DNA from 3 places in the Listeria sp. Marseille-Q6474 genome. Region 2 is predicted to be linked to each of the others. Evidence: predicted binding sites of a transcription regulator. Region 2 holds the regulator's gene; each other region holds the start of a gene.

What was found. The regulator LexA, encoded in region 2, represses DNA repair genes until DNA is damaged. The targets are predictions, from matches to a motif close to CGAACATATGTTCG.
Positions count from the first base shown of each region.
Region 1: the regulator LexA is predicted to act here: its motif matches at 3,569-3,582, upstream of addB (helicase-exonuclease AddAB subunit AddB).
Region 3: the regulator LexA is predicted to act here: its motif matches at 5,322-5,335, upstream of dinB (DNA polymerase IV).

Region 1 covers NZ_CAMPPS010000002.1:143,773-154,514, forward strand. Annotated here, with positions in the region: gene OC533_RS11525 (hypothetical protein) at 1-116, shown strand, start outside; gene OC533_RS11530 (N-acetylmuramoyl-L-alanine amidase family protein) at 119-1,045, shown strand; gene OC533_RS11535 (hypothetical protein) at 1,285-1,464, shown strand; gene OC533_RS11540 (GNAT family N-acetyltransferase) at 1,464-2,000, shown strand; gene OC533_RS11545 (hypothetical protein) at 2,252-2,485, shown strand; gene OC533_RS11550 (hypothetical protein) at 2,482-2,679, shown strand; partial or broken gene OC533_RS11555 (competence protein ComK) at 2,680-2,958, opposite strand; gene OC533_RS11560 (IDEAL domain-containing protein) at 3,088-3,444, shown strand; gene addB (helicase-exonuclease AddAB subunit AddB) at 3,594-7,067, shown strand; gene addA (helicase-exonuclease AddAB subunit AddA) at 7,069-10,742, shown strand, end outside.
Region 2 covers NZ_CAMPPS010000001.1:396,476-407,217, reverse strand. Annotated here, with positions in the region: gene hflX (GTPase HflX) at 1-1,043, shown strand, start outside; gene OC533_RS01985 (aminotransferase class I/II-fold pyridoxal phosphate-dependent enzyme) at 1,036-2,262, shown strand; gene OC533_RS01980 (MerR family transcriptional regulator) at 2,463-2,831, shown strand; gene glnA (type I glutamate--ammonia ligase) at 2,902-4,236, shown strand; gene OC533_RS01970 (arsenic transporter) at 4,379-5,674, shown strand; gene OC533_RS01965 (GNAT family N-acetyltransferase) at 5,708-6,229, opposite strand; gene lexA (transcriptional repressor LexA) at 6,259-6,873, opposite strand; gene yneA (cell division suppressor protein YneA) at 7,031-7,360, shown strand; gene OC533_RS01950 (DUF896 domain-containing protein) at 7,453-7,680, shown strand; gene tkt (transketolase) at 7,827-9,821, shown strand; gene OC533_RS01940 (YneF family protein) at 10,044-10,283, shown strand; gene OC533_RS01935 (class I SAM-dependent methyltransferase) at 10,333-10,742, opposite strand, start outside.
Region 3 covers NZ_CAMPPS010000002.1:449,472-460,213, reverse strand. Annotated here, with positions in the region: gene OC533_RS13075 (bifunctional 4-hydroxy-2-oxoglutarate aldolase/2-dehydro-3-deoxy-phosphogluconate aldolase) at 1-310, opposite strand, end outside; gene OC533_RS13070 (phosphotriesterase) at 329-1,246, opposite strand; gene OC533_RS13065 (PTS ascorbate transporter subunit IIC) at 1,269-2,537, opposite strand; gene OC533_RS13060 (PTS sugar transporter subunit IIB) at 2,553-2,834, opposite strand; gene OC533_RS13055 (PTS sugar transporter subunit IIA) at 2,834-3,277, opposite strand; gene OC533_RS13050 (GntR family transcriptional regulator) at 3,295-4,044, opposite strand; gene dinB (DNA polymerase IV) at 4,232-5,302, opposite strand; gene OC533_RS13040 (SDR family NAD(P)-dependent oxidoreductase) at 5,411-6,202, opposite strand; gene rnz (ribonuclease Z) at 6,207-7,127, opposite strand; gene zwf (glucose-6-phosphate dehydrogenase) at 7,427-8,902, shown strand; gene OC533_RS13025 (YueI family protein) at 9,021-9,452, shown strand; gene OC533_RS13020 (hypothetical protein) at 9,486-9,623, shown strand; gene OC533_RS13015 (DUF6884 domain-containing protein) at 9,606-10,091, opposite strand; gene OC533_RS13010 (GNAT family N-acetyltransferase) at 10,064-10,591, opposite strand.

The DNA.
Region 1 (10,742 bases), on a different contig from region 2:
TCACAAAGACAGTTCGTGATGAAGGAGATAAAGATTTATTCTTTGTCTCTTTTTATATTGATAACGAAAGAATAACACAGGGATTCCGAGAAAATGAAATCAAAGGGGTGGAATAGGAATGGCTACAGTTAACGGGGTACCTTTTAGACAAAATCTAGTCTCTAGCTCAAAATATAGCATCAAAGCACCAAATGTGATGAAGGCAAAAAAAATTACTGTACACAATACGTACAATGATGCTACAGCACAAAATGAGACAGATTACTGTAAAAACAACAATAACGAAGTTAGCTTTCATGTTGCAGTAGATGATAAAGAAGCCATTCAAGTTGTGCCATTCGATCGTAACGCTTGGCACTGTGGTGATGGTGGAAATGGATACGGAAACAGGAATACAATCGGTGTAGAGATTTGTTACAGCAAATCTGGAGGTTCCAAATATACAAAATCAGAGCAAAATGCAATCAAGTATATTGCAGGGCTATGCGTACAGCAAGGAATTGTGGCTTCGAAAGATACAGTTAAAAAGCATCAAGATTGGAGCGGAAAATATTGTCCACATCGTGTTTTAGCTGAAAAACGTTGGCCGTCGCTACAACAAGCAATTATCGATGAGTATAAGCGTATTACATCTAAAAATCCAAACAGACATGATGGGAAAATCGTTGACAGCGCGCCACTATTGCCAAAAATGGACTTTAAATCAAATCCAGCGCGCATGTATAAATCAGGAACTGAGTTCTTAGTATATGAACATAATCAATACTGGTACAAGACGTACATCAACGACAAATTATACTACATGTATAAGAGCTTTTGCGATGTTGTAACTAAAAAAGACGCAAAAGGTCGCATCAAAGTTCGAATTAAAAGCGCGAAAGACCTGCGTATTCCAGTCTGGAATAACACAAAACTAAATAGTGGCAAAATTAAATGGTATGCTCCTAATACAAAATTGGCTTGGTATGATAACAAGAAAGGTTATTTGGAACTCTGGTACGAAAAAGATGGCTGGTATTACACAGCAAACTACTTCTTGAAATAATTTTAAAGACCTCTTAGCAGTGCGCTAGGGGGTCTTTTTGTTTTATAAAAAGATACTTTTGTGATACTTTAAAAGCTAATAAATAAGCTAAAATTAAGATAACATCATTTTGTAGCTGTTAAGCACGTTTAAAAGCATTTAAAAGCCGTTTAAGGTGATTTGGATTTAAAAAAAGGTTTACAAATACGCTTATTGTGTATAATATAGTATATAAGAACTTAAAACTTGGAGGGATGAAAATGGCAACTACAACTATAAAAAATACAGCCTTTTCGTTTAATAACCAAAAAGAATATAGCGAATTCATGAGTAGAATTGATAGAAAAGCAACAACTCGTAATAGTAATGTTAGAAAAACTAAACACAATCTTAAAGCCATCAAAGAAATAAAAATTGATGGTGAAATTTATAAAGTTTAATGAAACTAAATATAGAAATGAAGAGTATCTCAGGACTTGCAGACACAGAAAAACAAGCCGTAAATGAGTTCTCATGCGGAAATGTTGATATTGACTCTTATTTACACAATGATGCGCTAAGTGACCACATTTGCAATTTAACGCGAACTTTTATTCTTTTTATTGATGGAAGTGTTGCAGGCTATTTTACATTAACATCAGATAGGGCACAGATTACAAAAAAATCTATTGTTTCTGGGAAATTACCTAGCCATCCACATTTCACGATTCATAGAAAATCTATACCAGCGTTACAAATACATCACTTTGCTATTGAAAAACATCATCAAAGGAAGGGTGTTGGCATTGTGTTAATGAACTACTTAATAACTTTTATTAAACTGAAAATTCTACCTAATGTAGGAGCAACTCTACTGACAGTGTATTCAATTAAGGAGGCTGTTGGCTTCTACAAGAAAATTGGTTTTGAAAAAACTGGGAATCACTCCGATGCTAATGTAAATATGGCTTTAGTATTCAGTGAAGTTATAGAATGACATAGTTCAGGAATCTACCCTAACCCACCGTTAGGGCTTTTTTTATGCAAAAAAACCCCGAAAATTTATTCGAGGTTGCTGTTATGTTCAGATGTAAAAAACGGGATGTCAAACAGCTAATAGTTGAATGAAATAATGAACGAAAATCGTTCATGTGAATATTATTACATATAATTTTATGCAACACAACACTTTTTAAGACTTGATTTTAAGAACGTTTGTTCGTATAATGTTAGCAAGAGGTGAAGTAAATGTATAACTTATTTGATGATATTTTAGAACATTCAATAGTATTAGCAGATGCTCTCAAACGCAATTGGTCGATAGAAGTACTGTTTTTTAAGAACAATCATCATGTGCGATACAAGTATGTAGTTCCTGTTTATTTGGACCATGAAAGAAATATAGTTCAATTACAGCGATTTGACGAACGAATAATTGACATTAATATAGAAGATATTATTTTTTGCGAGGTTATGACATGAGACTATATAGCTTTAATGATTTTAGATACATCTGCTACGTAGAAGGAAAAGATAAAGCTATAGAAAAGCTGTTTGCCGAATTATATGAAACAAGAAAGTTAAAAGCCTTGCAAAGGCGTATAAAAAAGAATGAAATAGATTTAAAGACTATCTATGACGAGTATTTACAACATCAATCTATTGTTAATAATTAGTCACAGAAATAATGTTTCTTCTATATAATAGTAAAATAAAGACATCCTTTTGAGAGGATGTTCTTTTTTTGGTATCTCGTTTCTTCTTCTTCCATCATAACTCGATCCGAAAAAGTTACAGCTGGTTTTAATTAACTCAAATGGGGTAAATTTAGAAGTATAATGAGAATCAACTTCATAAATTTCTGAATAGACTATACTTCCAGATTTTTTTGGAAAAATAATCATTGTGTGGGGATTTACTTCATAAAACTGAGTACTAATTTGTTCTTTTTTCATTTCATTCAACTCCTCTATGTTTGTATTTATGTCTAAGAAGTAATCTGAAATTATTGCGTAATGCACAAAATTTCAAATAACGACGAAGCATCAAAGTAAGTTATGAGTTATTTTTTGTCATTATAGCACATGGTAATTTACAAGTCATTAGATTTTCGTAAAGTTGTATTTTCAAGCCGTTTTCTGTTTTTTCTTGCCATGTTACAGTTTTTCGAAATTGTAATAAATATGAGTGGAGGAGTGGTAGTCGTGGAAATGCGTGATTTTTCTAATTCATTGATGAATCAAGTGGGTGTCCTTAAAGGAGAAAAAGAATTAACAAATGTTTTTATCGAATGCTTCCTGACGATGCTCCTAGAAGAGAGAAAATTAGAACAACTTAGAGCTGAAATTGATAAAGCTCTCGATAATAGGAACAAAGCGAAATTTATGCAGCTAACAGAAAAAATGAATAAAATCCAACAGGAAATGCTGGCTTTTGAGTAGAATATATGAAAAACTAAGATAGTAAGAGCTATCTTAGTTTTTTTGAGCTGTTTTATAAATTTTCACGAAAAAAAAGCCTCGAAAAAAGTTCTGGACAGATTGCTCAAATATGGTAAACTAAATAAAAACATATGTTCGGTGGTGAGGGTATGACACTTCAAATAATTGCTGGTAAAGCAGGAACAGGTAAAACTACTCATTTGATGGATGAAGTAGGCGAAAAAATCAAAAAAACTTCTAAGACGTATATTTTTATCGTCCCTGATCAAATGACGTTTCAAATGGAAACAAGCTTTTTAAACAAACAAAACTTGGCAGGAATGCTAGGGACACAGATTTTTAGTTTTAGTAGGCTTGCTTGGAAAATACTTCAAGAAACTGGTGGCTTATCTAAAACTTTTTTGAGTCAAAAAGGTATTGAGATGGTTATTCGAAAAGCTGCTTTAGATCAAAAAGATAAGTTGAAAATTTTCTCTAGAGCTACTTCGAAAAAAGGCTTTTATTCAGAGCTGGCTAAGTTATTTAAAGAAATGAAACAAGAAGAAATTTCTGTAGATGAATTAGAGAAGAGTGCGGCAAATTTATCTACAAGTGTATCTAGCAAAGTACATGACATTTCACTTATTTATCAAAAATATGAAGAATTATTAGCAGGAAAATTCCTTGAAAATGAAGATTATTTGAGACTGTTAGCAGATAAGATTATTGAGAGTGATTATTTAAATCAAACGGAAATAATTATTGATGGATTTACTTCTTTTTCAAAACAAGAGTTAACAGTAATAGAAAAGCTTATGCAAAAATGCGATAAAGTAACAGTATCGTTAACTTTAAACGTGCCTGAAATCCATAAAGGTTTGGAAGAATTCAGTATGTTTAAAGCGAGCACTGAAGCATACTTTGCTTTATTAGAGATGGCTAAATTAAACAAAATTCAATTGGAACCAGAGAAAATTCTTTTAGAAAACAAACGAGCTAACTCTGACTCATTAGCCTTTTTAGCCAACGCTTGGGGAGAAAATAAATACTCGTCATATGAAGGTGGAGCAAATGATTTAACCATCCATCAAGCTAATAATAGGCGTGCTGAGATGGAAGGTGTTGCCCGCGAAATTCGGCAATTAACATTAAATGGCTATAGATACCGAGATATAGCCATTTTGACTAGAAACATAAGTGATTATGATATTTTATGTGAAACAGTAATGGAGTCATTTGACATTCCTATTTTTATAGACAAAAAACGAGCAATGGCTAAACATCCATTTATTGAATTTATTCGTTCTAGTGTTGATGCAATTTTATTTAATTGGAAATATGAGCCGATTTTCCAAGCAGTTAAAACAGAATTTTTCTTTGATGTGGCTGAAAATGCGACTATTATGAGAAGAAAAGCAGATATACTTGAAAATTATGTGCTCGAAAACGGCATTCAAAATAAGTGGAAATGGGAAAAAGAAGGCGATTGGATTTATCGTAAAATTCGAGGACTTTCTACCAATGTCTTGCCACAAACAGATGAAGAATTAGCAACCCAAAGTGTTATTAATGAAATGAGGAATCTTATAGTTGAGCCTCTTTCAACATTAGAAAATAATATAACAAAAGCAAAAACAGGCATAGAGTTCGCCATGGCTCTATATCATTATTTGGAGCAAGTTAAAGCTGTAGAACATTTAGAATCATGGAGACAAGTAGCAGAAGAAAATGGTTATTTGGAACTTGCTAGAGAACATGAACAAGCTTGGAGTTCAATATCAGAACTGCTAGATGAATTTGTAGAAGTTTTAGGTGAGGAAGAATTAGATGTTAATAGTTTTTCTGAAATAATTACGACAGGCTTGGATGCGCTAGAATTTTCTTTACTACCACCTTCTTTAGATCAAGTAGTTTTAGCTGATATGGAAAATGCAAAGTTGCTTAACATGAAAGTTATTTTTGCGATTGGAATGAATGATGGCGTAATGCCACTACGTCAAAAAGATAAAGGGATTTTGTCAGATCAAGATCGCGATTCTTTGCGAGTAGAAAATAGCAATTTAAAGCCATCTGCTAAAAATAACATTGGTGAAGAAGATTTATTAGCCTATAAAATAATGAGTTTGCCAAGCGACAAATTATTTCTTAGTTATCCAGCTGCAGATGAAGAAGGGAAAGTTCTTAGCGAGTCGAATTATCTAAGAAAAATAAAAGGCCAATTCAAAAATTTAAATGAATCGGTTTATTTAACTGACCCAAGTTTACTGAATGATAATGAACAAAGTAGTTATATTCGTTCTAAACAAGCTACACTGGGCTTATTAACAAGCCAATTACAAATGTATAAACGTGGCTATCCTTTATCAAATGTATGGTGGGATGCTTATAATAGTTATTTTGAAGATAGCAAAGAATCCGAGGCAGCAAAACAAGTACTTTCTAGCCTTTATTATGAAAATAAAACCAAACCACTCCAAGAAACAACTGCTAAAAACCTATTTGGTGAAAATATTCATGCGAGTGTTTCGCGGATGGAGAAGTTTTTTAGTTGTGAGTTTCAACACTTTGCGCAATATGGCTTGAAATTAGAAGAAAGAGCTCATTATAAGCTACAAGCTGTAGACATGGGAGAAATTTTCCACGGGGCAATGGAATGGATTTCCGCTGAATTAAAACGAACTAACCGAGATTGGGGTAATTTAACGGAAGAAGAATGTCGGCAAATGGCTAAACTTGCGATGACATTTTTAGCTCCGAAGATTCAACATGAAATTTTATTAAGTTCAAAACGGATGGAATATATTCAATATAAACTACTCCAAATTATTACAAGAGCTACTACGGTTTTAAACGAACAAGCGAAAAGCAGTGCGTTTCGTCCAATTGGTTTAGAAGTGGATTTTGGATTGAAAGGAGATATTCCGCCTTTAAAAATCCCATTACAATCAAATAGCGAACTTCTTTTACAAGGACGTATTGATAGAATTGATGCAGCTGAACAAGATGATCGTACTTTCCTTCGAATCATTGATTATAAATCTAGTTCACATGATTTGGCTCTTACTGAAGTTTATTACGGGTTGGCTCTTCAAATGCTGACTTACTTAGACATCGTTGTAACAAATGCGCAAAAAATGATAGGCAAAACTGCTGAGCCTGCTGGGGTTCTGTACTTTCATATGCATAATCAATATGTCCAAGCAGAGAAAGAATTGAGTGATGAAGCAATTGCTCGAGAACTGCAAAAAAGTTCCAAAATGAAAGGCTTAATTTTATCGGATCCTGTGGCTGTTTCGCTTATGGATACAAATCTGGAAAAAGGAAAGTCTTCTAATATTATTCCAGCTGAAATTAAGCAAAACGGAGAGTTAAGCGCCCGTTCCAGAACCGCGACTAAAGCAGAGTTTGATAAAATGCGCCGATTTGTAAGACAAAAATATCAGGAAGCAGGAAATAAAATACTAGATGGAGCTGTTTCCATTAATCCTTATAAATTAAAAGAAAAAACACCTTGTCAATTTTGTGGATTTCGCTCATTTTGTGGATTTGATCCATCTTTAACGAGTAATCAATATAGACATTTAACAAATGAAAAAACAGAGACGATTTTAACAAAAATGGATATAGAAGGAGGGACGCAGTAGTATGAGCTTAAATATACCAAGCAAACCAGAAGATGCTTTATGGACTGATGACCAGTGGAAAGCCATCCAAGCAAATGGGAACAATATTCTTGTAGCAGCTGCTGCGGGCTCTGGTAAGACAGCTGTTTTAGTTACAAGAATCATTGAAAAACTAATAAATGAAACAGAAAATCTAAACGTTGATGAATTGTTAATTGTAACTTTTACCAATGCTTCAGCTGCAGAAATGAAGTATAGAATAGGTAAAAGTTTAGAAGAAGCATTAGTGCAAAATCCGGAATCTGCACATTTGAAAAAACAAGTCGCCTTACTAAACTATGCCTCCATATCGACTTTGCATTCATTTTGTTTGGAAATCATTCGAAAACATTATTTTGAAGCCGACATTGATCCTAATTTCCGTTTGATTGAACCCATCGAAAGCAGTATGATTCGTGATGAAGTTTTAGAGGACCTGTTAGAAAAAGAATATAGTATAGAAAATAATGAGGACTTTTTTCATCTAGTTGAATCGTTTACTGGGGATAGATCTGATGCTGAGTTGCATACGCTAATCTCGAAACTTTATGATTTCTCTAGAGCAAATCCAAACCCTGATTTATGGTTAGAACAAATGGTAAGTTTCTACGATACACAAGCGATTGCTTCTATCACAGAATTACCTTATTTTCCAATTATTAAAGAGGATATTCAACTTAGAATTAACCAAGCTAAAAGTTATCTGCTAAGTGCGATAGATTATGCAAATGAAAATAATGGACCAGCGCCTTATTTAAGCACACTAGAAAATGATTTAGCACAAATTAACACTTTATCAAGTATTAGCTGGGATAATTGGCAAGATGTGAAATTTGGCTTTGAGAGCATTGATTTCAAACGAATACCTGCCCTTAAAAATAAAGCTGATTTTGACGAAGAATATGTAGAAGAAGCAAAGAAATTCCGTGATGCTGCAAAAAAAGAAGTGAAAAATGTTTTAATAGATTGGTTTTCAAGAGAAGAAGAAAATTATTTAAGTGATTTAGAAAAAATGAAACCAGATATTAAAACGTTAAGCGAATTAGTGAAAAAATTTGCTGAAAACTTTTTTGAGGAAAAGCAACAACGTGGGGTATTAGACTTTAATGACTTAGAGCATTTAGCTTTAAAAATACTCTTGAAAAATGGCGCCCCTTCTGACGTGGCAAATAGTTATAAAAAACAGTTCAAAGAAGTATTGATTGATGAATATCAAGATACTAATATGGTACAAGAAACTATTCTTTTGCTTGTCACTAATTCGAATGATACAAAAGGAAACTTGTTTATGGTTGGGGATGTAAAGCAATCGATTTATCGCTTTCGACTAGCGGAACCAACTTTGTTCATGGCAAAGTATCAAGAATATCAGCAAGACGGAGAAGGCAGCGGAATACGAATAGATTTATCTCAAAACTTTAGAAGTAGGAAAGAAGTTCTTGATGCTACTAACTTTATTTTTCATCAGTTGATGGATAAGCATATTGCTGAAATCGATTATGATGAGGCGGCTGAGTTAACTTTAGGGGCTAGTTTTCCTGAAGCTAACAATATGGCAACAGAACTTTTGTTAATTGATATGAAATCAGAAGAAAAAGAATCTGAGGATGAATTATCGCCACAAGAGTTGCAAAAAAATCAAGTTGAATCAAGAGCTATTGCGACAAAAATTAGAGAAATGATAGATAATAAGTTCCCAATTTATGATAAAAAGTTACAACAAAATAGACCCATTCAATACAGAGATATTGTTATTCTAGCAAGAGCTATGACGAGTGCTCCAGATATGGAAGAAGCAATGAAAATAAAAGATATACCTTTCTATGCCAATAATAATTCTGGTTATTTCGAAACGACAGAAGTAGCAACAATGATTGCACTAATGAAAGTAATCGATAATCCATATCAAGATATTCCACTAGCAGCAGTTCTACGTTCTCCAATAATCGGTTTAAATGAAGAAGAATTAGGACAAATTCGGATGGCGAAGAAAAAAGGCTATTTTTTTGATGCGATGCTAGCCTATAAAGATATTACGGTTTCGGATGCCGCAAATAAAATTAGTCGTTTTATAACACAATTAAACAATTGGCGTGAACTGTCTATTCGGGAAAATTTGACTGCCTTAATTTGGCAAATCTATCAAGAAACAAACTTCTATGAATTTGTAGGTGGGTTACCAGGTGGAAAACAACGTCAGGCTAATTTACGCGCTTTGTATGATCGTGCGAATCAGTATGAAAAAACTTCTTTCCGTGGATTATTCCGTTTTGTGCGTTTTGTTGAGCGATTAGAAGTTCGTGGAGATGACCTAGGTACAGCAAAAACACTCGGCGAAAAAGAAGATGTTGTACGTATGATGACGATTCATGCAAGTAAAGGTTTGGAGTTTCCAGTAGTTATAGTTTCAGGATTAAGTAGAAAATTTAATATGCGTGACATTTATAGTAAAACACTTTTAGACAAAGACTATGGTTTTGCTTCTAATTATCGAGATATAGAAAAGATGATTGTCTATCCAACTATCATGCAACAAGCGATTAAACAAAAAAAATCCCGAGAAATGATTGCGGAAGAAATGCGTGTTTTATACGTTGCACTTACTCGTGCGGAAGAAAAACTAATTTTAACTGCAACTGTTCCAGATTTTGAAAAAACAAGTAAAAATTGGTTACAAGTAAGTAACCAACAAGAAACTATTTTACCCGCAGCAATTCGAGCAAAAGCGAAGTGTTATTTAGATTGGATTGGAAATGCTACAATCCGCCACAGCCATTTTAAAGAATTATTGTGCGAAGAAAAGATTAAAACACTGCCAACTAATATGAAGCTTCAAGTTGAAATTAAAACGAAAGAAATGTTCCTAACTGATGACTTGGAAAAGGAAAAATCAGATAACTGGATGGAGAATGTAAAAGCACATAAGCAAGTGCCAGTTAAAAGTCCATATAAGGATGAAATTGAGCGTTTTATGCATTACCAATATAAAGATGAGGAAGCCACTGGAATTCGTGCTAAGCAGTCTGTGACAGAGCTTAAAAGACAATTCTCTTTGCAAGATAGTTGGAGTGATACATCTATCCTAAAAGAATTCCAAAAAGTATCTTTAGACCGACCTAAATTTTTGCAACAAAATAAGTTGTCAGCTACGGAAATTGGGACGGCAATGCATACGTTAATGCAAGCTGTACCATTAGATGATAAACCGACCGAAAAAGATTTAGTCTCATTATTACAATTAATGAGAGAAAAAGATATTCTTACAGAAGCTCAAATTAAAGCTATCAATGTTAATCAAATTATTGCGTTCTTTGAATCAGCTCTAGGAAAAACCGTTTTGCAGAAAAAAGATAAAGTGAAGCGTGAAGTTCCATTCAGTTACTTACTTCCTGCAGCAAAATTATATAATCAAACAAATCTTGATGAACACGTGCTCATTCAAGGTGTTGTTGATAGCATGATTGAGGAAGAAGACTCCATTATTTTAATCGATTACAAGACAGATAAAATTGAAGGACGATATGATAACTGGGAAGCCGCTGAGAAAGTAATGAAGGACCGGTATCAAATTCAAATTAAACTTTATGCGGAAGCTATTCAAGCAATTAGTGGAAAAAAAGTTTCTCATGCATATTTATATTTTTTCGACGGACAACA
Region 2 (10,742 bases):
TGATGGAACTTTCAGAGTTAGTGGAAATGCATGAAGCGGATGTCGTTATTTTTAATAGTGAACTTAGTGCTACACAAGTGCGCAATATTTCTAAAATAGTGGATGCCCGAATTATTGACCGCACACAATTGATTTTAGATATTTTTGCGATGCGCGCTAAGTCTAAAGAAGGTAAACTGCAAGTCGCCTATGCTCAGTACAAATATTTACTACCTAGACTTAGTGGACAAGGTGCCTCGCTTTCGAAATTAGGGGGCGGAATTGGTTCAAGAGGTCCAGGTGAGTCGAAACTAGAAATGGATAAACGTCATATCCGCGAAAAAATGCATGATATAAAAGCACAACTGACACACGTCGAGCGACATCGCAAGCGTATTATTGATAGAAGAAACACCCAATCCGTATTTCGTTTCGGTTTAATCGGTTATACGAATGCGGGAAAATCAACCATTTTCAACCGTCTAACAAATGAGACGACACTTGAAGAGGATAAATTATTTGCAACACTCGATCCAACCACAAGAAAAATTCGATTTGAAGGCGGGTTTCAAGCACTTTTAACAGATACAGTAGGTTTTATTCAAGACTTGCCAACAACTTTGATCGCAGCATTTCGTTCTACGTTGGAGGAAACCGCAAATGTTGATGTTTTAATTCATGTAGTGGATGCCTCTGACCCAGATTACTTACAGCATGAAACGACTGTAATAAACTTGCTAGAAGAGCTTGAGATGAGTCACCTTCCAACATTAATTGTCTATAATAAAATGGACAAAGCGCCGTCTACATTCGTACCTGATCGCCCAGAGCACCTACTTATTTCAGCATTGGATCAAGATGCTCCTAAAGAAATAAAACAACGAATGATTGAACTAATTGAGAAAAACTGGACTTTCTTTATAGAAGATTTATCTGAGGAAAAAGGTAAGGAATTAGCGCAACTGAAACAACAAGCATGGATAACAAAGCTTGAATATATGGAAGAAAAAGCATGTTACCGAATCGAGGGTTATCGACCTAGAAAGGAAACTACTAATGACTGAAATTCAAACAATAAGAAAAAAAGTCGAACAACAAATTGCTTCATTACAAAACGAAACTGATGAAATTGCCGAATTTAACCAAGCAAAAGTGCTTGATGCTTTCCAGGAAAATAAAGTAAGTGATTTTCATTTTAATCCATCGACTGGTTACGGTTATGATGACGAAGGGAGAGATACGTTAGAACGCGTGTATGCAAGCGTATTTAAAACAGAAGCTGCTCTCGTTAGACCGCAAATCATTTCTGGTACGCATGCAATTTCTACCGTTCTATTCGGAATCTTGCGCCCAGGGGATGAGTTGTTATATATAACTGGTGAGCCATATGATACGTTAGAAGAAATCGTGGGTATTAGAAGCGAAGGTCAAGGTTCGCTTAAAGACTTTCAAATTGGCTACGATGCAGTACCGCTACTAACAAATGGTGAAATAGATTATCCGGCAGTATCTAAAAAAATATCCCCTAACACAAAAATGATTGGTATTCAGCGTTCTAGAGGTTATGCAGATCGACCTTCTTTTACAATAGAGAAAATAAAAGAAATGGTTACTTTTGTAAAGAACATCAATCCCAATATCATTGTTTTTGTAGATAATTGTTACGGGGAATTTGTGGAACGAATAGAACCGACCGAAGTAGGCGCAGATATTATTGCAGGATCGCTCATTAAAAATCCGGGTGGAGGTTTGGCAAAAACTGGTGGTTATATTGCTGGGAGAAATGCTTTGGTCGACCTATGCGGCTACCGGTTGACGACTCCTGGGATAGGAAGAGAAGCGGGCGCATCGCTTTATAGCTTATTAGAAATGTATCAAGGATTCTTCTTAGCACCACATGTAACTGCTCAAGCAATTAAGGGAGCTCGTTTTACTGCTGCTATGTTAGCTGAATTCGGCGTAGAAGCAGATCCGCTTTGGGATGCCAAAAGAACTGACTTAATCCAGAGTGTATCTTTCCACAACAAAGATAAAATGATTGCTTTTGCTCAAGCAATCCAAGCTGCCTCCCCAGTTAATGCACATGTTTTGCCAATCGGCGCATATATGCCGGGCTACGAAGATGACGTGATAATGGCAGCAGGTACATTTATTCAAGGAGCTAGCCTTGAACTTACAGCGGACGGACCGATTAGAGAACCTTATCAACTATACGTCCAAGGCGGTTTAACATACGAACACGTTAAAATTGCTGTCACTAGAGCAATAGAAAATTCTTTATAAAAAAGTAACATCCATTTTCAAAAAAGTTTTTATTTTTTTACCACGGTAGTTTCTATCGTGGTTTTTTTGTTGTAAAAATGTTGATATATATGGGTTTGTGAGAGATGTTAGATAATCTTACATAAATTTGACAAAACATCTGACGTACATTATAATGCTACTATCATCAAAAAATAATTATGTTTTGAGGGGGAATTGTCGTGAGTGAAAAGGAAATCCGGAGATCGATGCCGCTGTTTCCAATTGGGCCTGTGATGAAGCTAACCGATCTCACCGCTAGACAAATTCGCTACTATGAAGACCAAGGATTAATCCATCCAGCACGCAATCAAGGAAATCACCGTTTGTACTCACTTCAAGACATTGATGTTTTGCTAGAGATAAAAGATTATTTGAATGATGGTCTGAATATTGCGGGAATTAAGAAAATGTATCAAATGCAGCAAAAAGAATCAAAAGAACCTTTGACAGATGATGATGTACGCAAAATACTTAGAAAAGAAATGCAACAAGCCGGCCGCTTTGTAAAACAAGATGCCACAGGAAAACAACAATTACCAAGGTTTTAAAAAGATTAGAAGAGGTATTTACTTTATTTAGAAGTTAATATAAAAAGATTATTTAGGAGGAATTTAGATTATGGCAAAATATACAAAAGAAGACATTTTCCGCTTTGCAGATGAACAAAATGTAAAATTTATTCGTTTACAGTTCACGGATATTCTCGGGATAATAAAGAATGTGGAAATTCCTGTTAGCCAACTAAAGAAAGCACTAGATAACAAGATTATGTTTGATGGTTCCTCCATAGAAGGTTTTGTAAGAATTGAAGAGTCCGACATGTATTTATTCCCGGACTTAGACACATGGGTAGTATTCCCTTGGACAGCTGAAAAAGGGAAAGTAGCAAGAATGATTTGCGACATTTATAATCCTGATATGACACCATTTGCAGGAGATCCACGTGCCAACTTAAAACGTGTACTTAAAGAAATGGAAGAGCTAGGTTTCACTGAATTCAACTTAGGACCAGAACCAGAATTCTTCCTGTTCAAACTAGATGAAAATCGTCGCCCAACACTTGAATTAAATGATAGCGGTGGTTACTTCGATTTAGCGCCAACTGATTTAGGCGAAAACTGTCGTCGTGACATTGTACTTGAATTAGAAGAAATGGGCTTTGAAATTGAAGCTTCTCACCATGAAGTAGCTCCAGGTCAACATGAAATTGACTTTAAATATGAAGATGCGATTACTGCGTGTGATAGCATCCAAACATTTAAGTTAGTAGTTAAAACAATTGCTCGCAAACACGGTTTACATGCTACATTTATGCCGAAACCACTATTTGGTGTAAATGGTTCAGGGATGCATTTCAATATGTCCTTATTTACAGAAGAAGGTAATGCATTCTTTGATAAAGAAGGCGAACTTGAATTAAGCAAAACAGCTTATCATTTCTTAGCGGGTATGTTAAAACACGCTCGTGGATTTACAGCTGTTACTAACCCAACAATTAATTCATTCAAGCGTTTAGTTCCTGGATACGAAGCACCATGTTACATTGCATGGTCAGGTAAGAACCGTAGCCCACTAGTACGTGTTCCTAGTTCTCGTGGATTAAGTACTCGTCTCGAATTACGTAGTGTGGATCCATCTGCTAATCCATATTTAGCAATGGCTGTACTTCTAAAAGCTGGTTTGTCCGGCATTAAAGATGAGCTAACTCCTCCAGCGCCAGTTGACCGTAACATTTACGGCATGAACGAAGAGGAACGTGAAGCAACAGGAATTTATGATTTACCAGAAAGCTTAGGTCATGCTTTAATCGAGCTTGAAAAAGATGACATCATCCGTGATGGCTTAGGTGAACATATTTTCGAACATTTCATTGAAGCGAAAACAATTGAATGTGATATGTTCCGTACAGCGGTTCATCCGTGGGAACGTGAACAATATCTTGAAATTTATTAATATTAAAAAGCTCGTTTCCGACTTGGGAGCGAGCTTTTTTTATGCAATTGAAAATCAAATGTTTGATGTTTTGGTGATTGAGGCATATATTTATAAATGTGCTAGCAAAAGGGATTAATATTTGCTAGGGAAAGGGGCAGGTATGCAGATTACTTTAGCTGTTTTAGTATTCGCCTTAACGCTTATATTTGTTATTTGGCAACCTAGAAACTTGTCGATTGGATGGTCCGCTTGTATTGGAGCATTACTCGCATTATTACTTGGCGTTGTCACTTTAACAGATGTTGTAACTGTAACAGGCATCGTTTGGAATGCAACACTCGCTTTTATTGCAATTATTATTATTTCACTTATTTTAGATGAGATTGGTTTTTTCGAATGGGCAGCGTTACATATGGCAAGGTTAGCAAGAGGGAACGGATTACTCATGTTTGTACTTATTTCTATTTTGGGAGCTCTAGTGGCAGCCCTTTTTGCGAATGATGGGGCAGCTCTGATTTTAACTCCAATTGTTTTGGCGATGGTGCGTGCGCTTAATTTTGATGAAAAAAAGGTGTTTCCCTTTATCATTGCCAGTGGATTTATTGCTGATACGACTTCTTTACCGCTTGTTGTTAGTAATTTAGTGAATATAGTTTCGGCTGACTTTTTCGGCATTAGTTTTTCAAAGTACGCATTAATAATGTTGATTCCGACGCTTTTTTCGTTGGTTGCGAGTATTATTGTTCTTTATATTTATTTTAGAAAAGCGTTACCTAGAACTTATGAAATTAGTGGAATTCGTGAGCCGGCTTCTGCGCTTAAAGATAAAAAAATGTTTCGGATTTCATGGGGAATACTTATCATTCTTGTGATTGGATATTTCTTAAGTAGCTTTTTGGACATTCCAGTGTCATTTATCGCTTTACTTGTAGCGTTTATCTTTTTACTAGTTGGTGGAAAGAGTCATGCTGTTTCAACAAGGAAGATTTTAAAAGGGGCGCCGTTGAATATTGTGTTTTTCTCGGTTGGGATGTATGTCGTCGTATACGGTTTGCAAAACGCGGGAATTACTAAATTATTAGCAGAGGCTATTTCATATATTGCGCATTATGGGCTTTTCGTAGGTACGATTGGGATGGGCTTTATTGCCGCGATATTGTCGTCTGTAATGAATAATTTACCAACAGTTATGATTAATGCACTTGCAATCGATCATACTTCATTTACAGGAGTGATGAAAGAAGCGTTAGTCTATGCAAATGTTATCGGATCTGATTTAGGACCTAAAATAACGCCGATCGGTTCGCTTGCAACATTATTATGGTTACATGTATTGGCTCAAAAGGGTATAAAAATAAGCTGGGGATCCTATTTTAAAATAGGTATCGTGATTACTATTCCAGTATTGTTTATTACACTCGTCGGACTTTATATTTCGCTTCTTATTTGGAGCTAAAAAAACCTGTACAATTTTGTACAGGTTTTTTTACTATGCTTTATAAAGAATATGTGGCTTTAATGGATGTCCGTCCGCTATAGCCGGATGCATAAATGTAGCTACTTTTGTAAAATGGATTTTTTTCATTACTTGTTCTGATGGCTTATTTAACATAGCGGTGAAACTGTAAATTTCATCAATAGTTGTTTTCTGTTTGGCGAAATCGAGAGCTCCTAGTGCGGCTTCGGTTGCATAACCTTGGTTCCATACACTTTTCTTTAAGCGCCAGCCAATTTCGATACAAGGGGTGAACGCAGCTTCAAAAGTTGCTTCATGAAAACCGGTAAAACCAATAAATTCGCCAGTAGATTTTTCTTCAATGGCAAAAAGTCCGTAGCCAAGTGCCGCTAATTCTTGCTGATTTCTATCTAAAAAAGCATTACTTTGTTCTTTCGAAAGTGTAGACGGAAAGTACTTCATTACGACTTTGTCACCGTTCATTTCGCTAAAGGGAACATAATCACTTGCTACATAATCTCTTGCAATTAGTCTATCTGTTTCAAAATAAATCAATATAAAAACCGCCTAACAAAATATAGCTTTTAGTGAATATCTCTATAAAGGCCAATAACTTTGCCTAAAATAGTAACGTTATTTAAGATAATTGGTTCTAGTGCATCATTTTCTGGTTGTAATCTAAAATGATTCGCTTCTTTATAGAAACGTTTACAAGTCGCCTCGTTTTCGTCGGTCATCGCTACAACAATTTCACCATTAATTGCTGAACTTTGTTGTCGAACAATTACTTTATCTCCATCTAAAATCCCGGCATTTATCATACTTTCTCCGTCGATTTCAAGCATGAAGACATTGGTTTCTCCTGCAGCCATATATTCAGGGAGTGGGAAATACTCTTCTATATTCTCAATCGCTGTAATAGGCATTCCGGCAGTAACTTTACCGATGATTGGGATATTGACTACATTCGGCGTCTCTGCTTCATCTTCTAAAGACAAAATTTCAATAGCACGAGGTTTCGTAGGGTCACGTCTAATTAGTCCTTTACCTTCAAGTCGAGCAAGATGGCCATGGACTGTGGAGCTAGATGCTAAACCAACAGCTTCACCGATTTCACGTACGGAAGGTGGATAACCCTTTTCTTTTACTTCTGATTTTATAAATTCATATATATCTTGTTGACGTTTAGATATTTTCATGGTTTCACCTCATTGATTTAATGGTTATTTTATAAATCAAGTATAGCAAAAGAAAATCCAATATGCAAACAAAGGTTCGTTTTTTTATTGACATATGCGAACGGCTGTTCTATAATATAGAAAAGCGAACGTACATTCTTTTTTGGAGGGATTATTAATGACTTTAAAATTAATTTGGGATAAATTTTATGTTTCTATTATATTTGTAATAACTTGTTTAGTTCTAGGAATTATATTGATGTGCACTGTTATTGGGAGTGGCAGTGAGTATTCTGAGGTAGATGTAAATGAAGGGGATTCTATTTGGGCAATTGCAGACCAATATGCAGCGAAGAGCGATATGGCAAAAGCAGATTTTGTATCTTGGGTTGAAAAAGAAAATAACCTTACAGATGGACATGTGAAAGCTGGGGATTCTGTAGTTATACCAGTACACGAAACAAAGTTACAAAGAAGTGATAGCACTATTCAATTAGCAAACCAGTAGAAACGATTTTAGTATCGTTTATGATATAATAAAGAAAGTAGCGATTTAGCTGCTTTCTTATTTTAATATAATGAAGAAAAGGATGAAGTGTGATGCTAGAAAAAGCTAAAATAGATAGAATCAATGAACTTTCTAAAAAGAAAAAAGCAGGGACTCTAACTGCTGATGAAAAAGTAGAACAAGAAAAATTAAGAAAAGAATATATTAAGTCGTTTCGCACTCATATGAAGGGAACAATCGAAAATACTACGATTATTGACCCTAAAGGAAATGATGTAACACCGCATAAAATAAAACAAATGAGAAAAAATAAGAAGTAAAAATTAGTACCAAATGAACATTTTTGCGCAAATGAACAAAAATACCAATCAATTAAGCAATTTAAAGCAATTATTAGTTGTGTTAATTGCTTTTTAGGCTTATTATTAAAAGTAGTTAAAATTATATTGAAGAGAGGATGTTTCATTTGTTCGATAACACAGATAGTTTAGCAGTAAATACAATTCGTACATTATCAATTGATGCAATTCAAAAAGCAAATTCTGGTCATCCGGGATTACCAATGGGAGCGGCTCCAATGGCTTATGCACTTTGGTCTCGCGTATTAAATACAAACCCTAAAAATTCACATTGGTTTAACCGTGATCGTTTTGTACTTTCTGCTGGACACGGCTCAATGCTTTTATATAGTTTATTACATTTAAGTGGTTTCAAATTAGAAATAGAAGACCTTAAAAACTTCCGTCAATGGGAAAGTAAAACTCCAGGTCACCCAGAATATCGTTATACTGATGGAGTAGATGCAACTACTGGTCCACTTGGTCAAGGTATTGCGATGGCTGTTGGTATGGCTATGGCAGAAAGACATCTTGAAGCAAAATATAACAAAGATGGTTTCCCAGTTGTGGATCACTATACTTATGCGCTATGTGGAGATGGAGACTTAATGGAAGGTGTTGCTTCTGAAGCGGCTTCTTACGCAGGTCACCAACAACTTGGAAGACTTGTTGTTTTATACGATTCCAATGATATTTCTCTTGATGGCGATTTAGACAAATCTTTCTCTGAAAATGTAAAACAACGCTTTGAAGCTTATGGTTGGGAACATTTATTAGTTAAAGATGGCAATGATACAGCAGAAATCCTAGCTGCTATTGAAAAAGCAAAACAAAATACATCACAACCTACAATGATTGAAGTTAAAACAGTTATTGGTTTTGGTGCTCCTAATGCAGGTACTAGTAAAGTTCATGGTGCTCCTCTAGGTGACGAAGGTATTTTAGAAGCGAAAAAAGCTTATGGTTGGAACTACGAAGAAAAATTCTTTGTTCCTGAAGAAGTTACAACTCGCTTTAAAGAAACTATTGGAGAACGCGGTGAAAAAGCAGAAGCAGCATGGAACGAATTATTTGCTTCTTATAAAGCGAAATACCCAGAGCTTGCTAAACAATTAGAAGATAGCTTAAATAACAAGTTACCAGCTGATTGGGATGCAGAGCTTCCAGTATATGACGATTCTAAAGCACTTGCTAGCCGTGCTTCAAGTGGTGAAGTTATCAATGCATTAGCTGCGAAAATACCTACTATTTTTGGTGGTTCAGCAGACCTTGCTGGTTCTAACAATACAACAATTAAAACAGATGGTGAATTCACTAAAAAAACACCAGCAGAAAGAAATATCTGGTTTGGTGTTCGTGAATTTGCAATGGGTGCAGCGTTAAACGGTATGGCACTACACGGCGGGTTACAAGTATACGGAGGTACATTCTTTGTATTCTCTGACTATGTACGTGCTGCGATTCGTTTATCCGCAATCCAACATTTACCTGTAACATACGTAATGACACATGATAGTATTGCTGTTGGGGAAGATGGTCCAACCCATGAGCCAATCGAGCAACTTGCAAGCTTACGTGCTATGCCAGGACTTTCTGTTATCCGTCCTGCTGATGGAAATGAAGTAGTAGAGGCTTGGAAACTAGCGATTACTTCGACAGATACTCCACATGTGCTTGTTCTTACTCGTCAAGGATTACCAACTTTACCAAATTCTGCAAAATTATCTGCAGAAGGCGTTAAAAAAGGTGCTTATGTTATCTCTCCAGCTAAAGGTGAGGTTCCAGAAGCAATTATTCTTGCAAGTGGTTCTGAAGTTAATTTAGCTGTTGAAGCGCAAAAAGAACTTCAAGCTCAAGGAACAGATGTATCCGTTGTGAGTGTGCCATCATTTGATCTATTTGCAAAACAATCAGCTGAATACAAAGAAAGCGTCTTACCAAATGCTGTTAGAAAACGTGTAGCAGTAGAGATGGGTGCTAGCTTTGGTTGGGAACGTTATGTTGGTTTAGATGGTAAAGTGATTGGAATTGACAAATTTGGTGCTTCTGCTCCAGGTGAAACAGTTATTAAAAATTATGGCTTTACTGTAGAAAACGTTGTTAATACAGTAAAATCACTTTAATTAAACAAACAGACCGCGTCTAGGATATTTATCTAGGGCGGTCTTTTTTTTATGCTTTTATAGATTGCGCAGGGGTGCCTTTAATGGTATAATTACGAGGTTGTTTGCAGCTTTTATTGATAAATTGATCTAGATGATAAGTTTTCTTGAAAAGTATTGTCTGTTTAATATAAATCAAGTACAATAAAAGAGGATTTTGTTTCAAGGAGGAGAAAAGAGACTATGTGGATTTACATTCTTGTCGGCATTATTTGTTTACTAGCTGGTCTTGCGGGAGGATTCTTTATTGCAAGACGTTATATGATGAGCTATTTAAAAAACAATCCGCCAATTAACGAACAAATGTTACAAATGATGATGGCGCAAATGGGTCAAAAACCATCACAAAAGAAAATCAATCAAATGATGAGCGCGATGAACAAACAGCAAGAAAAAGAAAAACCAAAAAAAGCAAAGAAATAATCTTTTAACAAAGTAAAACCCTTCTATAATAATTAGAAGGGTTTTTTGATTACTTTTTAGTTGCTGAAATAATTAACATCATTGGACGACGATATTCATCTTGCATTTCTGGTAAATTTTTAAGTTCTGGAGCCGGTTCTGGTTCAATAACACTTTTAAGCTCAAAATTATTTTGAAGGAGTGTCTGGATATAAGTTGTAAGGGTGCGATGGTATTTTTTTACATCTTCACCAAGGAAATGGGTTGTTCGAATCGATTCGTTGAAATAGCGATCAACTGGCCAGTGTAACTTATTACCTGTTTCGTCAGTGTACCAATCTTGTCTGCCATCCGCGGTAAAAACTGGATGTTCGACAGAGAAAATAAACTCGCCGCCGGTTTTTAAATTAGTATGGACTTTTTGGCAAATGTCTTGAAAGGAAGCGACATAATGAATAGCAAGTGAACTCATAATAACGT
Region 3 (10,742 bases), on a different contig from region 2:
TGTCTTGTTTTATGCATTCTTCTACAATACTTTTTTCAAAACCTGGAGTAATAATAAACGTTGCTCCTGCTTGTTTCACCTTTTGAATTTGCTTTTTTTCTACTACTGTACCAGCTCCAATTGTCAATTGCTTAGCTGAAAAATGCTGACTTAAGGCTTCTAAACAAGCTAATCCTTTTGTTTCATTACTTAACGAGACTTCTAGCGTTGTAATCCCTTCTTCTAAAAGTAATTCTACAATCGGAATAACATCTTCTTTTGCTACATCCCGAATAATTGCCATCAATTGGTCTTTCTCCATAGTTAACAAATCACACGCACTCCTTTATTAAAATTTGGCTAGCCAGTTTGCTGGATTATCATAAAATATAGCTTGTATTTGTTGCTCCGTTACGCCTTCTTCTAAAAGCCTTGGAATAAATTTTGTTTTTATAAAACGGAATCCCGGACCACCACCATATGCGTGCAGATAACTTTTTCTTCCCATATCTCCCGAGATGAGCAATTTATCCCCAAAACCATTTTCAAGCATATTTTTCACTAGTTCAACTCGTGTGCTATCTGGATAGTATTTTACTTTTCCACAGCCATCAAACTGAACATACGCTCCTTTTTCAGCTAATTTCAGATGATAGTATGGATCTGCATTACGGTCGCTATGCCCAACAGCTACAAGTTCCATATCCACGCCTTCTTCTTCTAATATAGCAAGCATTTCTTGTCCCATAGTGCCCGCTTCTGTATGCAACCAAATTGGTGCACCTGTTTCTTTTTGAGCCCATGCAACAGCTCGTGTTACTTTGTCTTCTAATGGATGAACGAGGTTGTACCATGAACCTGACTTCAAAATGCCTGCACGAGCATCGGATCCATCCATTCCATTTTCAATATCATAAATTAATCGATCTGTAATTTGTTCGATGCTTTCCTCCTGCACCCACTCCGGGAAATAAATATGTTTATTAAATCCTGTAACACCAAGAACATTCACACCAGATTCTTCAGACATAGCTTTTAGTTTATTTCCATCACGGCCATAATCCAGTGTTGAAGCATCTACGAGTGTTTGACCTCCAATAGATTGAAATGTTTTTAATTCTTCTAAGGAGGACTCATAATCGGTTAATTCAAAATCACGATCTTTCTGAACTGGTGGAGGACAACACCACAAATGTTCATGAGAGTATGTGAAACCAAGGCTTTCTTTCGAAATGTCACCAAGAACCGTTCTAATTTTCTTTTCCATTTAAAACCATCTCCTATATTTTTTAAAGTGCTATCCCAAATAGTGTTCCAATTAATCGAATAATGACGATAACAATAATTGCATCCGTCGAAGCGAACCATAAGCCTTGAATACCATAGCCATCTAATCCTAAAATTGGATAAGCAATTGCTACAATCATTTGAAAAATAAATCCTAATAATAAACCAGCAATAATGGCTCCTCGTCTACCACCCATTGCATTTCCGAATACACCAGCTGCTCCGCCCATAAAAAACAATCCAATAACAGATGGGAGCACGACAACTGGAAGCATGGTAGAAACTAGTGTCGCTCCAAGCCCTCCGACTACTGCACATAAAAAACCAATGGTCGTTGCAGTAGGTGCGAATGAATAGAAAATGGGAACATCAAGAGCTGGAATTGCACCGGGAACAATTTTTTCGCTAATACCCTTAAAAGCAGGAACTAATTCACCTAAAAACATCCGTACTCCTTGAAGTAGTATTAATATTCCGACAACAAAAGTGAATGCTTGCAATATTGCGAATAATACATTACTTTGTGTGCCAGCTAGTTCTTTCATCACCGGTTCATCCACAAAGAAAGATGTAAAGATATAAATCACTGCCATGACAATCCCCATTAAAACAGACATTTCTTTCAAAAAATCTAGTTTTTTAGGAACTTTTAAGTCCTCTGTAGAATTAGCTTTATTTCCTAATTTCCCTCCAAGCCAACCGGTTGCCCAGACAAGGGAGCTGCCCCAAAAGCCAAAACCGACTTGATCATTTCCTGTCACTTTACGTACAAAAGGTTGTGCGAGAGCTGGAAAAACAATACTCGAAATACCTTGCGCGATAGAACCAAACAAAATAATTTGCCAGCTATTAAAGCCCATTTGATCAAATACAATGGCCATTGTTGCTGCGAAGGAAAACATCATATGCCCAGTTAAGAAGATATATTTCCATCTGGTCGTTCTAGCAAGAATAACATTAATAATAAAACCAAATACAAGAATTAAAGATGTTTCCGTACCTAAAATTTGCTGAACAGCAGCTGCAATAGCATTATCTTCTGCTACCACCCCTTTAAGTTGAAAAGCATTTTCAAACATTGTGCTAAATGGAATTAGACTTCCAACAATAATCGCGGACCCTTGCTGTAACATAATAAAACCAAAAATCGTTTTTAATGTTCCTTTTACAATATCAGAACCGGTTTTCCTTAAGGCAATTAACCCAATAGCTGCTATAATTCCTAAAATAAAAGCGGGCGTAGAAAAAATTTCTGTGATGAAAGTAAGCATCTCCATCCTCCTTTTTTATGAAACAAAGTATTGTTTGATAGCTGGCAGAACTTTTTCTTCTATTTCTTTCTTATCGAGAATATTAATGATTGGGACAACTTTGACTTCTTCCTCTGCTAATTCTTTGGCTATTTCACTGGAAGCAACAATAATGTCGCACTTTCTTCCCTTCGCACTACTTAAATCCGTTGCTTCCCCTCCAACTGTAAAGCCATGTTTTTTTGCCATATCTTGAATTTCCATGAGTAACATCAAGCTAGTTCCAAATCCCATTCCGCAAACCGTTAAAATTTCCACTACTTTTCCTCCTTATTTATGGTACATAAGATTTCCGCTTTATCGGTACTTGTTTTTAATATTTTCAGCTTATCTTCATCGGTTAATAATACACTAAGGGCTTGGAGCATTTTGATGTGAAAATTTGTATCTACACCACCAATTGCGATAACAAGAGTCACATCGTCATTGGCTGGATGCCCAAATTTGATTGGTTTTTTCAAACGAACAATTGACATACATTGTTTTCTTACTCCGTGTTCGGGCCGTGCATGCGGAATTGCAATATGTGGTGCTAAGACTATATAGGGTCCTAATTTTTCATAACTAGCAACCATCGCATCTACATAACTAGATAAAGCGCTCTCAGTTTTCACCAAGAGGTTTCCAGCAGCTCTGATAGCATCTACCGGACTTTCTACCTCCACATCCAATTCAATTTGTTCTAAAGTAATTGGTAACAATACGTCTCCCTCCTTTTCTATATGATATGTTTTTTAGTTCTACCTTCTAATTCAGCCAAATATTGGTACCTATCTCCGCGAGCTACCATATCTACCACTTCCACTGGGGTATTGCCTTTCATATAGGAAGTACGTCGAACATGAAGCACCGCAGAGTCTTCTGGAACTGCGAGCAAGGCAGATTCAATGGGCGTAGATAATCTTGCTGTAATAATTTCATCTGCATGTACTAAACTAATATGATAAATTTCTTCCAAATCATGGTAAAGGGAATCTGATTTCAAACCATTTTCTAGTAAACCAGGAACATATTTGGCTCGTAAATAATTAATCATAATTGCAACAGGTTCACCATCAATTTCTCTCACGCGTCTAATACAAGTTACTTCTTCATTCTTGCCTAATTGAAGCGCTGTACGGATTTTTTTTGATGGGATTGCTGCAGAAATTTCTACACTGATAGTCTTAGATTCCTTATGTTGTAATTTCATTTCTTCTGACCAACTAAAAATCCGTCCAAGTCCTTGTGTAGTCTTTGTTTGACTCACAAATGTTCCTTTGCCTTGCTGTTTACTTACAATCCCCTCATTTACCAGCTCTTCTATCGCTTTTCGAACTGTCATCCTGCTAACATGATACATCTTTTCAATTTCTGTTTCTGTCAAAAGTAAATCTCCAACAGACATATCTTGTTCAATTTTCTCTTGTAGTTGATTTTTCAGTTGCATATAAAGTGGTATAGAAGATGATTTATTTAATTTTTTCATATTAGTTTCATTCCTCCCGAAAAGTTATCTTTTGATTCATTATAACATTTGCAATAATATAATCAAGAAACATTATAACCTTTCGTCGTTTTCAGTGTATAACATCATGATGAATTAGTCAAGATTTTTTTAAAGGTTATAATCTATAGGCATAAAAAAAGAAAAGGTTGGATGGCCTTTTCTTTTTTTAAAGTCCTTCTAAACGTAAATTCTCAAAATAAACGGGTTTTAAATTGGTTACGGTAAGTCCAATCAAGCGAATACTGTCCTGACCAGTATAGCTTTCTCTTAAAAGAAGGGCTGCCGCTTGATAAATTTGATTTGCATCATTGGTATATTCGTTTAAAGTAAGGCGCTTAGTAATGGTTGTAAAGTCACTGTAGCGTAGTTTTAGTACTACCGTCTTGCCATGTTTTTGTAATTTGATAAGCCGTTCTTCTACTTTTTTGGCGAATTGCATCAGGCTTTGTTCGAGAATTCGGCTATCTAAGACATTAAATTCAAAAGTGGTTTCTTTACCGACAGATTTGCGATCACGATGCGGATTCACAATGTTGTTAGAACGACCTCGAACGTGTCGATATAAATGATAGCCATGTTTGTGTAATTCGCGAATAAGGTCCCACTCGCTCCACTTCTTCAAATCCGCTCCCGTTTCAATTCCTAAACGGTGTAATTTTTCTGCGGTTACTTTTCCTACCCCATAAAATTTAGTGACTGGTATTTGTTCTAAAAAGGCTTCTGCTTCTTCGGGTGTAACTACCGTAATGCCAGCAGGTTTCTTAAAATCAGAAGCGATTTTTGCGATAAATTTATTAAATGATACGCCGGCAGAAGCAGTTAGACCAAGCTCGCGGTAAATCGTCTGCTGGATTTCACGTGCAACTATTGTGGCGGATTTCATTCCTTTTTTATTTTCAGTTACATCCAAATAAGCTTCATCTAAAGAGAGTGGTTCGATAATATCCGTATATCTGGAAAAGATTTCGCGGATTTGATTAGAAACCTCTACATAATGAGGCATATTGCCGTGAATAAAAATACCGTTCGGGCAAAGTTTAGCGGCTTGTCTGGTGGGCATAGCTGAATGCACACCGAATTTGCGCGCTTCATAAGAACAAGTCGCAACGACTCCGCGTTTATTAGGATCCCCGCCAATAATAAGCGGCTTTCCTCGGAACTCAGGATGGTCGCGTTGTTCTACAGATGCATAAAAAGCGTCCATATCAATATGAATAATTTTTCTACTCGTATCCATAACTGCATCTCCCTTAAAACGAACAAGCGTTCTTATTCAATTATAAAGGTTAAACTCATTAATTACAAGAAAAAAATACCCTATTTTCATAAGGTATTTTCTTCTGATTTATTTCTTTAAAAATGCCCCTTTACCGAAGAATTCGATAACTTGTGGCATTACTTGATAAAGTCGTGTCGCAATATTCATTACAAAAGGTAAATTGATTTCGCGGCGCTTAGTTCCCATAATTTGCACTGTTTTACGCGCAACCTTTTCTGGCTGTAACACTAATTTGCCAACTGTTTCTAAATAGTTTCCTGATTTATCCGCTACATCGAAAAAGTTTGTGGCAATTGGGCCAGGATTGATTGTTGTAACATGGATTTTGTCTGGCATTAGTTCTAAACGAAGTGCATTAGAAAAACCTAAAACCGCATATTTCGTTGCTGAGTAAACAGTTGATTTTGGTGTAGCTATTTTAGCAGCTTGGGAAGCAATATTAATAATATGTCCTGCTTTGCGTGCTTGCATTTGCGGTAAAATCAGTTGTGTAAGTTGAATTAAGCCAAGTACATTCGTATCAAACATTTTTTCAATTGTCTCAAATGGAATATCTACCGCGTTTTCAAATAAACCAAAGCCTGCACAGTTGACTAACACGTCAATTTGATACGATGCATTTATCTCTGCGCTGACTTGTTTCACTTGCTCGAAATCCGTCATATCTAAAGTAAAATAAGTCGCTTCTACTGAAAAATTATCATGTATATCTTTTTGTAACTCTAGTAATTTTTCCGTACTTCTGGCTGTTATAATAACATTGCCACCGGACGCAGCAACTTGTCTTGCAATTTCAGCGCCAAGACCGTTAGAAGCCCCGGTAATTAATACCGTTTTATTCTTCAAAAAAGGGTTCATTTTGTCACTCTCCTACTTGAAAAACAGCTAAGTCATAAGCTATTTCAGTATTTTCAAAAACAGTTTTTGCTTCTATTAATAACTCTTTACTTGCATCTCGATCATATCTTGAGCTGATATGGGTTAAAATTAATTTTTTGACATTGGCAGCTTTAGCAAGGGTTGCCGCTTGAAGCGTTGTCGAATGCATATATTCTCCTGCCATTTTTGCTTTATCACCTTCAAATGTTGCTTCATGAACCAAAATATCGGCGTTCATTGCCAATTCTAGTTCGCTAATAGTTTCTTTTGTATCACCAAAAATACTAATAATCTTCCCTTTTTGTGGCTCACCGATATAATTTTTACCATCGATTACGCGTCCATCAGCTAATGTTACGATTTCGCCGTTTTTTAGCTTTTGAAAAACTGGTCCCGCTTCGACACCGTCTGCTTTTAGTTTTTCAGCATTAAGTGCGCCTTGTTTATCTTTTTCAACAATGCGGTAACCAAAACTGCGTACGCCGTGGTCAAGATCGTCAGCTGTAACTATAAACATCTCATCTTCAAAAATCACACCTGGCTCTATTTCTTCAAAATTGATTTTATATGTAAGCCTTGTTCCACTGAGTCTTAAGGAAGTTTCGACATATTCGGCTATTCCAGCTGGGCCATAAATAGTCAAATCGGAATCTCCACCTTGAAAAGAACGGCTACTTAATAAGCCGGGTAGTCCAAAAATATGGTCTCCGTGCATGTGAGTAATAAATATTTTTTCTAGCTTGCTAAGTTTGATATGGCTTCGCAAAACTTGATGTTGGGTTGCTTCCCCGCAATCAAAAAGCCAAATTGCGTTTCGTTCATTTAACATTGAAAGTGCGATGGATGTGACATTACGGCCTCGCGACGGTACGCCTGCTCCAGTTCCTAAAAAAACAAGTTCCATTTTGTTCCATTCCCTTCCCAGTTCGTGTCTTATTTTATCACATTCTTAATCGAACAGGAAATAAACATTTTCATGCTAAAAACCCTTATAATTCAGAAATAACTGTCAAATTAAAAAAATATTCGAACCAAACAGTTGCACAAATGCTTCTTTATGGATAAAATAGTATGGACTAATGAGGAAAATTAATAGCTCATTTAATAAGGCCTTTTTTTGTGGGTTCTTTTCAAACTAAGAAATCTTTTTCTTAGCAGTTAATTTTTTGCCATTAAGAGAATAAGAAAGAGGGTAAATGACGTATGACAGATGAGTTAGAACAAAAAGCACTGATTACTATTTTTGGCGGTACGGGAGATTTGGCAAATCGCAAACTTTACCCTTCGCTATATCATTTGTACAGTAAGGGATCTCTTGGCGACAATTTTGCTGTAATTGGAACGGCTCGTCGTGAATGGAGTAACGATTTCTTCCGTGATAAAGTAAAAGAGTCTATCAAAGACATTGACGGTTCCGAAAAAGACGCGGATGCATTTGCTTCTCATTTCTACTATCAATCCCATGATGTAACAAATAAAGAATCTTATGTAACTTTAAAAGATTTGTCTGATGAATTAGACGCTAAATATGAATTAGGTGGTAATCGCCTTTTCTATCTTGCAATGGCACCGAACTTCTTTGGAACGATTGCTAGCCGCATTAAATCTGAAGGTTTTGTAGACACAGACGGTTTCCATCGTTTAATTATCGAAAAACCATTTGGTCATGATTTAGCTAGTGCGGAAGAATTAAATAATTCGCTTCGTCAAGCTTTCAAGGAAGATGAAATTTATCGTATTGACCATTATTTAGGAAAAGAAATGATCCAAAATATCTCGGTTATTCGTTTTGCCAATTCTATCATTGAATCGCTTTGGAATAATCGTTACATTGATAACATCCAAGTTACTTTGACAGAAGTGCTCGGAGTTGAAGACCGAGGACGTTATTATGACGAAAGTGGCGCACTACGAGACATGGTTCAAAACCATATTCTCCAAATCGTTTCTTTACTTGCGATGGAGCCGCCAATTAACTTAACGACACGCGAGATTCGTCATGAAAAAGTTCGCGCGCTTCGTTCGTTACGCGTTTTTGAAGGTAAAGAGGTTCACCAAAACTTTATTCGTGGTCAATACGGGCCTGGTGAAGTAGGTGGCAAAGAACTTAAAGGCTATCGTCAAGAAGATAATGTGGATCCTCATTCCAATACGGAAACATTCGTTGCAGCTAAACTTGAAATCGATAACTTCCGCTGGGCTGGTGTTCCATTTTATATTCGTACTGGTAAACGTCTTGCGAAGAAAACAACACAAATTGCTATTCAGTTCAAAGATGTACCACTGAATTTATTCGGGCAACAACAATCGCTTGGTGGTAACGTACTTGTTATTCATATCCAACCGGACGAAGGTATTACACTTCATTTGAATGTAAAAGAACCTGGTCAAGGAATGGTTACAATGCCAGTTAACTTAAATTACATTCATTCTTCTCCAGATGGTATGAATACACCTGAAGCTTATGAAAAATTAATTTTAGACTGCCTACGCGGTGATGCAACTTACTTCTCTCACTGGGATGAAGTATCGCTATCATGGAACTTTATCGACCATGTGGCAGATGTTTGGACAAATACTAAAGACCACTTCCCTAACTACAAATCCGGTTCGATGGGTCCAAAAGAAGCAGACGACCTTATCCAACGTGACGGATTCCAGTGGTTCCCAATCGATTAATCAAAAAACCAGAAATATGGCTATTTTAGCCTGTTTCTGGTTTTCTTTGTTTACTTGCAAAAACCCCTATGCATGTTAGAATAGAGAGGAAAACTAACTAGTTAAAGGAGCTCATATAATGGCTGAAAATATTGATGACTACCTAGAAAAAGGCATGTATGGGGCAAAAGAAATTAATCCCGCTGAGAAGAAGAAATACTTAGGAACTTACCGCGAACGAGTATTAGTTGCGCTCACAAAAGAAGAAGTTTTAACCCAAGAATATCTTCCAGAACTAGAAAAAGCAATACTAGAAAACAGTGACTCAAAGCTTTTGTTAAATGGATTACTGCACTATAATTCTCTGCGCCCTTACATTAAGCTAGCGGAAAAATGTAAACATGAATTTTCTATCGTCAGTCGTTTGGAAGGTGAAACAGATATTTATCTCGTCCTTGCCTGTCAAAAAGCGGTCAATAAAGAAGATATTCATTTGTATAAGGAAGAACAAGAAAACGGCGAAGAAGAACCTACCTCGTTACTCGAGAAGGTTCGTAAACTATTTAATTAAGTTTTTCCGTGTAAACATATAGGAGGTCGATCTATGCTACACCTTATTACTGTATCACTCGCTATTTTAATGGCACTACAAACCATATATTTCTTCATTCGGAAAAACGTCAATATGGGAGTTATGTTTTTACTAATAACTGCCGCCCTTCTTCTACTTAGCGCAATTTAGTGGAACATTCGTCGCGACAGCTTGCTTTAACTCTTGTTGCATAATACCAATTCCAGTCGCACCTTCAAGTGGAAAACTGAATGGCTGTTTACCATCAGTAATACTCATTAGTAACCCTCTGAATTTTTTGCCGCCTAACATCGGGATTGGTTCAGAAGGGTTTATTTGTAGTTGCTTCCACTGTTCTTTCAGTTCATCAAGCTGAATTGTGTCTCCCCCTACCCCTTTCATCGTAAAACGGACATCATAGGTTTTTGCAACAATATCATCTGGTCTTAAAAATCCATATTTTGGGGATAAAATCAAATAATTATCCGCAAACTGTTCCGCATAAGCTTTACTTAAACGATGAAACGTTCCGGTATACACTTCACTTGCCTTAACTGGACCAACATCTGGAAACTTATCCCAAATTTTCGGTTTTCCTGAGGCGATAATAATCAGGTTTGTTTTATTGGATATTCCCACATCATCACTCTTCCTTGTTTCTCTTCAGTATCTTTTTCTTTAATATGTACAAAATGATTATGCTTTAGTACTTGGATAGAAGCTTCGTTTTGCTCATAACATCTAGCAAATATGCGGTTAATGACAGGTTGATGTTCTAACCAATCAATCATACTAATGAGCGCTTCTGACATATATCCTTTATTTTGATAATCTGGGACAATACTGTAGCCAATTTCGATTTCTCCCGTTTCATCTGGGTTTCCTTGTCCGCCAATTTCACCGATAATCTTATTTTCTGTTTTTAACACGACCAAACGTGTCCATTTGATCATTTTATCGTCTTTTTTTACATTTTCTAATACATATGGCAAATAAAAAAAGAAATCAATTCCGGGCCAGTCAGGCGACACGTGGTAGCCGCTTGTTTTTTCTAAAGCTTCTGTCCCATTTATCGTTGCTTGAATCATTTCTAATGTGTAGTTTATTAAAATTAATCGATCTGTTTCCAAATTATCCACAGCAAAAACCTGACTTTCCTACTAATTTATTACTTTCAATTTAGCAGAATTTGCTATAAAAACGCAACTAATGTGTGATTTTTTATCCAAAATATTAATTAATTCGAGTAAAACTATAAAAATAAAACTATTCTGACTATATACTTGACCT